DNA from 2 places in the Brevibacillus agri genome. Region 1 is predicted to be linked to the other one. Evidence: riboswitches for the same ligand, from Rfam matches in the RefSeq annotation. Region 1 holds a riboswitch; the other holds the start of a gene.
What was found. A riboswitch is a leader RNA that binds a small molecule or an ion and turns the genes downstream of it on or off. The one in region 1 is predicted to bind glycine.

Region 1 (5,158 bases):
TCGGACTCGGACAAAAGCGCTTTCGTCTTCAACACGTCGCCAAAGACGACGAGATACGTTGCGAACACAGCCGGAATCGCTGTAATGAAAAAGGAGAGCGACGGCAAGCCCAGCCCGAAGACGGTGTACTGCGACCAGAGCGTGGCGAAGTCCGGCTGGCTGAAGCCCCATTGAATGTCCGGCCACTTCGCTTCCCCGAACAACGGGGCGACGAACACCGCGAGCAAGATCGCAGGCAAAATCCCGAGGTTGCCGAGCAATGCCCACCCTTTCCCTTTTTGTTTCAACCCTTCAAAATGTTTGGAAAAAACGAGATAAAAGCAAAAGCCGATACAAATGGCAATCGTGTACGGGAACAGGTCGAACTTCCCGCCCTTTTCAAAAATCGAGGTAATCGCGCCAATCCCCGCGCCGAGAATAATCCCCGACTTGATCGCATTCGGCACGAAGTTGACTACCCGCTTCGCTAGTCCGGTGACCCCGAGCAAAATGGATAACAGCCCAAGCGTCAACTGAAAGGCGATCAGCGCGTACACCCGCTCCTGCCCTTCCGGAAACTGCTCGACAAACAGCACAATCAGCGGAATCGCCGGCGTAATCCAGCCGGGAATGACCGGATCGCCCAAGAGGTGGTGCAGCAAATACAAAAAGCCATTCAAAATGACAACGGCCAGTCCCACCTCAAACGGCATGCCCAGATGGTCGGCGAGCAGCGTGATCGCGCCGAGGTCGACGGCGCACATCAACAGTCCTTGCAAATAATCGGGCCATTCAAAGCGATAGTGTACAAACGGCAGCCGGATCTTGAACGGTCCGGCCGGAATGTACGGGGTTTCTTCACCCGCTCTGCGTTGTTTCCACTTCATACGATGTCCCCCTTTTAGTAAGCTGCTCGATAGATGTCTTCGATATCTTTTTTCCGCAAAGCGCGGGGATTGTTTTTCAAAAGGCGGGTTTGCTTCATCGCCTCTTCGGCCATCTCGGCGATCGCGGATTCCGGAATGTTGAACTCGCGTAGCGACTGCGGAATTTCCACGTAACGGCACAGGCGCGTCATCGCTTCAATCGCTTTTTCCGCCGCTTCGTCCAGGTTCAGTCCGGCGACGTTTTCCCCGAGCGCCTGCGCGATCTCCCCGAGCTTTTCCAGGCAGGCGATCTTGTTCGCCCGCATGACGTAAGGCAGCAAGAGCGAATTGCTCACGCCGTGCGCCATGTGGAATCGTCCGCCGAGCGGGTAGGCCAGCGCATGGACAGCTCCTACGCCCGCGTTGCCGAAAGCAAGTCCGGCCATCAGCGACGCGGTAATCATCGCTTCGCGCGACTCGATGTTATCCGGGCACGCGTACGCTTTCGGCAAGTGAACGGCAATCAGTTTCATCGCGCCAATCGCCAGCGCGTCCGTCACCGGGGAGGCGAACTTGGAAATGTAGGCTTCCACCGCATGCACCAACGCGTCCACGCCGCTCGCAGCGGTCACGCTCGGCGGGCACGTAAGCGTCATCACCGGCGAGACGATGGCGACGTCCGGCAGCAGGTAAGGGCTTACAATTCCTTTTTTCACTTGCTCTTTCGTATCCGACAAAATCGAGATATTCGTCACCTCTGAGCCTGTCCCCGCCGTAGTCGGAATCGCGATCAGCGGCAAGCCCGGCTTTTTCACCAGATTCGTGCCAAAATATTGCTCGATGCTGCCCTCGTTCGTCGCCATGACGGAAGCTGCCTTGGCGATGTCGATTGCGCTGCCGCCGCCGACTGCGATCAGGCCGTCGTAGCCCCCTTCGCGGATCATCTGCACACACAAGTCGACGATCTCGATTTCCGGCTCGGGGTTCACGTCCGAGAAGACGCCCGCCTCCATCGGCAAAAGCGCTTCCACCTGCGCGACTACCCCGGCCTGAATGAGAATTTTGTCCGTCACAATCATTGGACGCGCCACTTTCAGACGGGCAACCTCCTCGGGCAGCAGCGCCAGCGAATCCCGCCCTGTGACCAGTTTGTTTGCAGCGGCAAAAGTAGAAATGTTCATGATGTCACTCTCTCCTTTCTGTATGCCGCTACGTGAAAAGCAACTCCCGTGCCAAGCGGAAAAAAGCGGGTGCCAATTTCGCTCCGCCACCTGCGGGAAAAACGACCTTCCCCCCAACAGCGGCAAGCCTTTTCTCACTTTTTTGTCACATTTTCCGCAGCACAGTTTGTTTCGGCCAAAAGCAACCGTTTACATTCGCTGTTTGATTATAATTCAAATCAAACTTGCGCATTTGATTCATTATCAAATCAAAACTCATACCCTTCCCCTTTCGACACATCCGCTCACCTGGCTAGCGGAAAAAACGACGAATGATTGTCGTTTCCTGCTTGTCATCTGGCCTTCCGTCAATCAAAAATGTTTTATGTTTAAAATAATCTGTTAATTAGGAATTTTCATTTGACAACCTTTTTGGAATATTTTACTATCATAAGAACGCACGCGAATATCTGACGCGGATGAATATTGCGGGAGAGACTAAACTCGCCGTTTAGCACCGAAGGAGCAAATCCTGACCGCTCAGGACAAATCTCTCAGGTAAAAGGACAGAGAAAAGTAGGAACCGGTCTATTTTTCCCGTTCCTTTTTTTGTTGCAGAAAATAGGAGTGTTGTGCGTTCACCATGAAACAGCCGTTCCATTTGCCTCGAAAAAAGGAGGGAAAACTGCCGACAAAACCGCAAATTTTCTGCCTCGCTCAAAAATGTAAGCGTTTTTTTCGATGGAAGTAACTTAATGATGTATTTATGCTGGGTCGCTATGTTAAGATATGAATTATAAAGTTTCATAAACTTTTTGAAAGGTCGGCGGTTGGTTTTTTACCAACAGCCGCAAACGAATCAAACGCATGAGAAATGAGGGGGATCACATGCAACAGCAAAATTTGGCGAGGGGCCTGAAAAACAGGCACGTTCAACTCATCGCGATCGGCGGGGCCATCGGAACGGGATTGTTCCTCGGTGCGGGCAAATCCATTCACCTGGCCGGCCCATCCATCCTGTTTGCTTACTTGATTACTGGGATTATTTGCTTTCTGATTATGCGCTCGCTCGGTGAACTTCTCCTTAGCAACCTGAACTATCATTCCTTCGTTGACTTCGTAAAAGACTACCTCGGCAACATGGCCGCGTTCGTCACAGGCTGGACGTACTGGTTTTGTTGGATTTCGATTGCCATGGCCGACTTGACGGCTGTCGGAATGTACACGCAATACTGGTTCCCTGAGGTTCCGCAATGGATGCCGGGATTGATTGCGCTCGTCATCCTGCTCATCATGAACCTGGCAACGGTCAAGCTTTTCGGCGAAATGGAGTTCTGGTTCGCGCTCATCAAAGTCATCGCGATTCTCGCTTTGATCGCCGTCGGAATCTTCATGATTGTCAAAGGCTTCTCGACAAACTCCGGCGCGTCCAGCTTCAGCAACCTGTGGAGCCACGGCGGCATGTTCCCGAACGGCATCAACGGCTTTTTACTCTCCTTCCAGATGGTCGTGTTCGCCTTTGTCGGCATTGAGCTTGTCGGGCTGACTGCCGGGGAGACAGAAGACCCCGAGCGCGTGATTCCAAAAGCGATCAACAACATCCCGATTCGCGTGCTGCTCTTCTACGTCGGCGCTCTGATCGTCATCATGAGCATCTATCCATGGAACGCCATCATCCCGACCGAAAGCCCGTTCGTTCAAGTGTTTGCGGCTATCGGTATCGCGGCTGCCGCAGGTATCGTCAACTTCGTCGTGCTGACCTCCGCCGCTTCGGCATGCAACAGCGCCATCTTCAGTACAAGCCGTATGCTCTACTCGCTCGGCAAGGAAAATAATGCGCCTGCGTCCATGACCAAGCTGACAACGCGCCAGGTGCCTGCCAATGCCTTGTTCTTCTCGACTGTCGTCGTTCTCATTGCGGTTGTGTTGAACTACATCATGCCAGAAGGCGTCTTCACTCTGATTACGAGCGTTTCGACGGTCTGCTTCCTGTTCATCTGGGGCATTACCGTGATCTGCCACCTGAAGTACCGCAAGACAAGACCGGATCTGGCAAAAACAAACAAGTTCAAAATGCCGCTCTTTCCGTTTGCCAACTACCTGATTCTCGCTTTCCTCGCGTTCATTCTCGTCGTGCTCGCGCTTGCCGAGGATACGCGCGTGGCCTTGTTCATCACTCCGGTCTGGTTCATCATGCTCGTCGTGATTTACAAGCTGCGCAAGGCTAAAGTCGATCAGGTGAAAGTATTGGAAAACTGATCGCCAGCCAAACAAAAAAACACATCCGGCTTCCGATGTGTTTGCATGGCAAGGACAAGCATCCTGCGACTGCACCAGGCATTCGCAGGATGCTTTTTATTTGCTCGCTTCCGGCTCGTTCTCTACGCGCAGTTGCAGCTTTTTCATCTTTTGGACGAGTGCGCTCTGGCTGATGCCGAGCGCTTCTGCCGCCAACCGGGTCGTCTTGTGCGTCTGGATCGCCTTGCCGATCATGCTCCGCTCCAGACGGGCGACCGCTTCGCGCAAAGACGTCGGTTCTGCCTGCGGGAACACTTGCTGGAGAAAATTCGGCAAATCGCCGACGTCAATCGTGTCGTGAAAAGTCGTGACCACCAGCCGCTCGACCAGATTCGCCAGCTCCCTGATATTTCCCGGCCAGCTATAGTTCGTGAGCCACTCGTAGCATTCCAGTGTCATCGTCTTTTCTTCCTTGTATTTCTCATTGAATTTTTCCAGATACGACACCAAGAGCGGGACAATCTCTTCCCGGCGTTCGCGCAGCGGCGGCACCTCGAAGGTGACGATGTTCAGCCGATAGTACAAATCCTCGCGAAACAGCCCCTCGCGCACGAGTGTAGCCAGGTCGCGGTGGGTAGCCGTAATGATCCGCACGTCCACATGGCGGACTTCGGTGGAGCCGACGCGCATGAATTTGCTTTCCTCCACTACTTTCAACAGCTTCACTTGCAGCTCCAGCGGCAAGTCGCCGATCTCGTCCAAAAACAGCGTGCCGCGATGGGCGCTCTCCAAAATGCCGATTTTCCCCTGCTTGAGCGCGCCTGTAAACGCCCCCGGCTCGTAGCCGAACAACTCGGCCTCGACCAGATGGCCCGGGATCGCCGCGCAGTTCAGCTCCATAAAAATTTCGTTCGC
Region 2 (5,158 bases), 780 kb from region 1:
GACAAGAGCACCCCGAGAAGGGGGAGGAATCGTCTGGTCACAAACATGCACCACCTTTTGTACAGGCTAAGCTTATTCCTATTGTAACCAGCTATGACAAAAAGATTTGTTGCAACTTGTCAGTTCCGCAGCACTTCTTCTCGCTGATCTTTTACATGATTCGCCCGGATGCGGGGAGATGGCGCACCGTTTTTGCCGGATGCGCTTTAATGACAGGCGGAGCAGAGTGCAAGTAAAACAGTCCGCCGTTAATAAAATGAACCTCGATGCGCGGCTCGTACTGCCAGCGCAGCTCGTCCATCCGTCGCTGTTTTTCTTCTTCCGGCGTGCTTTTTTTCCATTCCTCCTGGTTGATTTCCTCGCGCGGCGTCACCTGGACGCCATTGGCACGTAAAAAGTCGAGGATTCGCCCGCCGGAAGAGCGGTATTCGTCAAGCGTCTGCGCAGCTTCGACAACAGCCTCCCTGGCGGGGACGGCGTCGCGCGCAGGCAGCGGGATCGAGGCTTTTTGCTCCGGGGACTCTACCGCTTCCGCCTCGGCTGCTTCTGTCTCGCTCTGTTCGGCAGGCGGCTCTCGTCGGGCCAGCTCTTCGTAGTAGGCGGCGAGGATGTCCAGCTCCTCCGTCAGTCGCGCCCGCGCCTCTACGGCCCACTCCTGGTCTTCCTGCGCGATGATCGCATCGACCTCCTGCCGGGCCAGCTCCAGCGCGTCTTCCACAGACAGCTTCCGGTCGAGCGTGTAAAAGTAGTCCGGGATCGCGGGCGCAAGCGTCAACTGAAACAAAAACGAGGAAAAGTCGTGCACGAGGCGCGGCTGATGCAGGTTGATCCCGAGATAGAGCATGATGTCGCGCCGTTTGTCGCAGATGAGCGATACTTTCAGGTTGAGCCCGAGCCAGGGAACGAGCGGCGTGGAGCGACGCTTGCCGGTGCTTGGCAAGGAAGCGGTATTTTGCTCGTACATGCATAAAAAGCGCCCGTGCTTTTTCGCCGAGGCAAAAATTTGCTGCATGCGCGCAGCGCCCAGATGCAGATGCTCGGCCCGCAGCCCGTCCGGCATCCGGTCCGGGTGAAACGCAAAGGTGAGCACGAGCGGCTGGTAGGCCAGGTTCATTTTGTCGACCCAGCTCCAGTAAAACGGGCGGTTGCCGATATCCTTGTCGACCTCGACCGGAAGCTTGACCGTCAAGTAATCCGGGTGGGCTTCGACGATGTGCGCGGAAAAAGTCGCGAGGTAGCGCTCTACAAATTGCCTGACCTGGTTGGCTTGCATCAGGAGAAACCTCTTTTCTTGTGTGCGTTTTTTCTGCTACTGCTCTGCCGCTTCCGACAGGGCAGGGGATGCGTGCTGCTGTCTGCTGGCGCGGATGGCGTGGCCCATGTTGTCGAGCTTCAACGCCATTTCGCGGGCCGATTTGGAATCCATGATGATCTGCGTCAAATTTTCTTCCAGCGACGAGTTGAGATTCAGCCGCTCCACGATGTCGTCCAGTTCGCCGATGACCATCTCGAACAGGTCGATTTTTTCGTACAGCAGCTTCAAAATGTGCTCCTCAATCGTGCCGACGGTGGACAAATTGTAAATGTGCACGTCCCGCTTCTGGCCGAGACGGTGGACACGGCCGATCCGCTGCTCGACGCGCATCGGGTTCCACGGCATGTCGTAGTTGATGACCTGGTTGCAAAACTGCAGGTTGATCCCTTCCCCGCCAGCCTCTGTGGCGATCAGTACTTGCGCGCGGTTTTGAAACAAATCGGTCATCCAGTCTTTTTTGCTGCGCTTGAAGCCGCCGCGAAACGGCACAGAAGTAATGCCGTGGTCATGCAAATATTTTTGCAGGTAGTTTTGCGTCGCCCGGTACTCGGTGAAAATGATGACTTTGTCGTTGATCTCCTGGATCAGCTCGACCGTTTTGGCCGCCTTGGAATGCGTCTCGATCCGCTTAATCATCTCCACCAGCTCCAAAATTCGGCCGCGCAGGGGGGAGTCTTCGCTGGTGCGCTGGTGCATGTTGTACAGCGTCATGAACGAGGCTTCCTTGCTGGAGCAAACCTCGCGCTGCAACGTAATCAAGGCGAGCGAGTTGAACAGGCCAGCTCCTGTCTGGTACTGGTCGCGCACAAAGCGGGTGACGCCCTCGTACAGCTCCATCTCTTCCTGCGACAGCTCAATCGGAATCGACTGGACGCGGCGACTGGTGAACTGGATGCCGCCGTCGCTTCGCTTGTTGCGAATCATCACCTTTTCAATTTCTTCGCGCAATTTGTCGCTGTTTTTCGACTGTCGCTTTCCTTCGACGTAATTGGAGGAAAACGACGTGGAGTGGCCGAGGTGCCCCGGCTTCAACAAATTAATCAGGTTGTACAGCTCGTCCATTTCGTTCTGGATCGGCGTAGCCGTGAGCAGCAGGCAATATTTTTTGCGAATTTCCTTCACGAACTGATAGTTTCGCGTCCGTTTGTTTTTCAGCTTGTGCGCCTCGTCGATAATCAGCATGTCGTAGTCGATGTCGAGGACGTGGCGGCGGTGCGGATCTCGTTTCGCCGTGTCGATGGAGGCGACGACGACTTCATGCTGCCGCCACATGTACTCCTTTTTTTGCGCCACGGCGGGAATCCCGAATTTTTGCTGCAACTCCTTCGTCCATTGGATGACGAGGGAGGCGGGGACGAGCACGAGAATTTTTTTCGCCAGACCCCTGACCATGTACTCCTTCATAATCAGCCCGGCTTCGATCGTCTTGCCCAGTCCGACCTCGTCGGCGAGGATCGCGCGTCCGCGCATGTCGTTGAGCACTCGCTCCGCCGTTTGCAACTGGTGGGGAAACGGGGAGAGCAGCGGCAAGTATTTCAGGCATTGCAACTGATCGAACTCGCGAACAGCCATGGCCTCTTCCGCTTCCAGCGCCAGCTTGAACAGCTCCCACTTGTCCCAGGGGCCGTCTTCGTGCATTCGCTCCGTCAGCGGGGATATCCAGCTCGTGTCAAATGAAACAGGAATATTCGGCATATACGTTACTCCTTTACACAGCTCTGCCATAACTTTCATGCGCTTTATCAAAAAACTTAACATTTATGATCGTGTTCATCATTTTGTTAAGTATTTCTTGATCTGACTGTTAATTTGCATATTTTCAACGGCGGACTCTCATGGTAGGATATAGAGGAAGTTCATTCATTAGTATGGAAATCATAGCAAAAACTTATGTATGACCATCTAACCAACGCGAATGATAGTAGCAGGGAGAGACTGCGCGAACCACTGCAGCGCCGAAGGAGCAAGCCGGGAACGGTGAATCTCTCAGGCAAAAGAACCTCTACTGGACGCAACTCTGGAGAGAGCTCGAAATCGGAGCCACCAAAGGGGAAACTTGCAAGCGCGGTGATCCCCGCCGCGCTTGATTGGCAAGGTAACTCTCAGGTACCAAGGACAGAGGAGGAGAAATGGGCACCGTTCTTTTGGTGTACCCGTTTTTTCGCCTCTGTTTTTTCATGGGGAGAAATGCCGACTAACAGTTTTTGGGAGGTGCCACACATGTCCAATCTGAAAAGAACGCCACTGTTTGATTCCTACGCAAAATACGGCGCCAAGACAATCGACTTCGGCGGCTGGGAGCTGCCTGTACAGTTTTCCAGCATTGGCCAGGAGCACGAAGCCGTTCGGACGAAAGCAGGTCTGTTTGATGTATCCCACATGGGAGAAGTAGACGTAAAAGGCGAGAGTGCGCTCGAATACTTGCAGCGCGTCACCACCAACGACGTGTCCAAGCTGGCTGTCGGGCAAGCGCAGTACAGCGTGCTCTGCTACCCGGACGGCGGTACGGTCGACGATCTGCTCGTTTACAAATACGCGGACGACCATTACCTGCTTGTCATCAACGCAGGAAACATTGACAAAGACTTTGCATGGCTGGAAGAGCACCTGATTCCGGGTGTCACGATTGAAAACATTTCGCCGCAAACGGCGCAAATCGCCATTCAAGGGCCTTTGGCCGAGTCGATTTTGCAAAAGCTGACCGCCACAGACCTGTCGAAAATCGGCTTCTTCCGTTTCGAGCGCGACGTAGAGGTCGCTGGCATTTCCGCGCTGGTATCCCGCACAGGCTATACAGGCGAGGACGGCTTTGAAATTTACCTGCCTGCAGAGCGTGCCGCTGAACTGTGGGACGCGTTGCTTGAAGCGGGCAAGGAAGACGGGCTTCTGCCTTGCGGACTTGGCGCGCGCGACACGCTGCGCTTCGAAGCGAAGCTGCCGCTGTACGGCCAGGAGCTGAGCAAGGACATCACGCCGATTGAAGCAGGCATCGGCTTCGCGGTGAAGGTGGACAAAGAAGTGCCGTTCATCGGCCAAGAGGTGCTCAAGGCGCAAAAAGAAAACGGCGCGCCGCGCAAGCTCGTCGGCATCGAGATGATCGACCGCGGCATTCCGCGCACGCACTATCCGGTCTACGTCGGCGAAGAGCTGGTGGGCGAAGTGACGACAGGCACGCAGTCCCCTACCTTGAAGAAAAACGTCGGATTGGCGCTCGTGAAAAGCGAACATGCGGCGCTTGGCACCCAACTGGAAGTGGAAATTCGCGGAAAACGCCTCAAAGCAGAGGTTGTCGCCGCTCCGTTTTATAAACGTCCGAAAAACTAAGCAATCGCCCACTATACATCCTATTTTGAGGAGGACAACGTTCGTGAAATACCGCTACCTGCCCCAAACCGATCAGGACAAGCGCGAAATGCTCGAAACTCTCGGCATTTCCAGTGTAGAAGAACTGTTTGCAGACATCCCGGAAGAAGTGCGCTTCAAAGGGGCGCTGAACATTCCGGAAGCTCTGTCCGAGCCTGATCTGGTGAAATACTTCACGCGTCTGGCTAATCAAAACGTGAACTTCAGCACGCACGTCAACTTTTTGGGTGCTGGCGTTTACCAGCACTATGCGCCAAGCACAGTCAACCACATGTTGCTGCGCGGAGAATTTTTTACCGCCTATACGCCTTACCAGCCTGAAATCAGCCAGGGCGAGCTGCAAGCCATTTTTGAATTCCAGACTATGGTGTGTGAACTGACCGGAATGGAAGTAGCGAACTCCTCCATGTACGACGGAGCGACTTCCTTGGCAGAAGCGGCGATGATGGCGGCTGGTCACACTGGCAAAAAGCGCGTCAT

Region 2: linked by a shared signal. The riboswitch ahead of gcvT (glycine cleavage system aminomethyltransferase GcvT) and the one ahead of BA6348_RS21400 (amino acid permease) in region 1 are both predicted to bind glycine.

The regions. Positions count from the first base shown of each region.
Region 1 is NZ_CP026363.1:4,363,702-4,368,859, forward strand. Features, by position in the region: gene BA6348_RS21385 (hypothetical protein) at 1-866, opposite strand, end outside; gene BA6348_RS21390 (iron-containing alcohol dehydrogenase) at 881-2,026, opposite strand; glycine riboswitch at 2,485-2,585, shown strand; gene BA6348_RS21400 (amino acid permease) at 2,894-4,264, shown strand; gene BA6348_RS21405 (sigma-54 interaction domain-containing protein) at 4,361-5,158, opposite strand, start outside.
Region 2 is NZ_CP026363.1:3,587,762-3,592,919, reverse strand. Features, by position in the region: gene BA6348_RS17620 (hypothetical protein) at 1-47, opposite strand, end outside; gene BA6348_RS17615 (YqhG family protein) at 152-1,273, opposite strand; gene BA6348_RS17610 (DEAD/DEAH box helicase) at 1,310-3,010, opposite strand; glycine riboswitch at 3,231-3,327, shown strand; glycine riboswitch at 3,328-3,444, shown strand; gene gcvT (glycine cleavage system aminomethyltransferase GcvT) at 3,536-4,639, shown strand; gene gcvPA (aminomethyl-transferring glycine dehydrogenase subunit GcvPA) at 4,683-5,158, shown strand, end outside.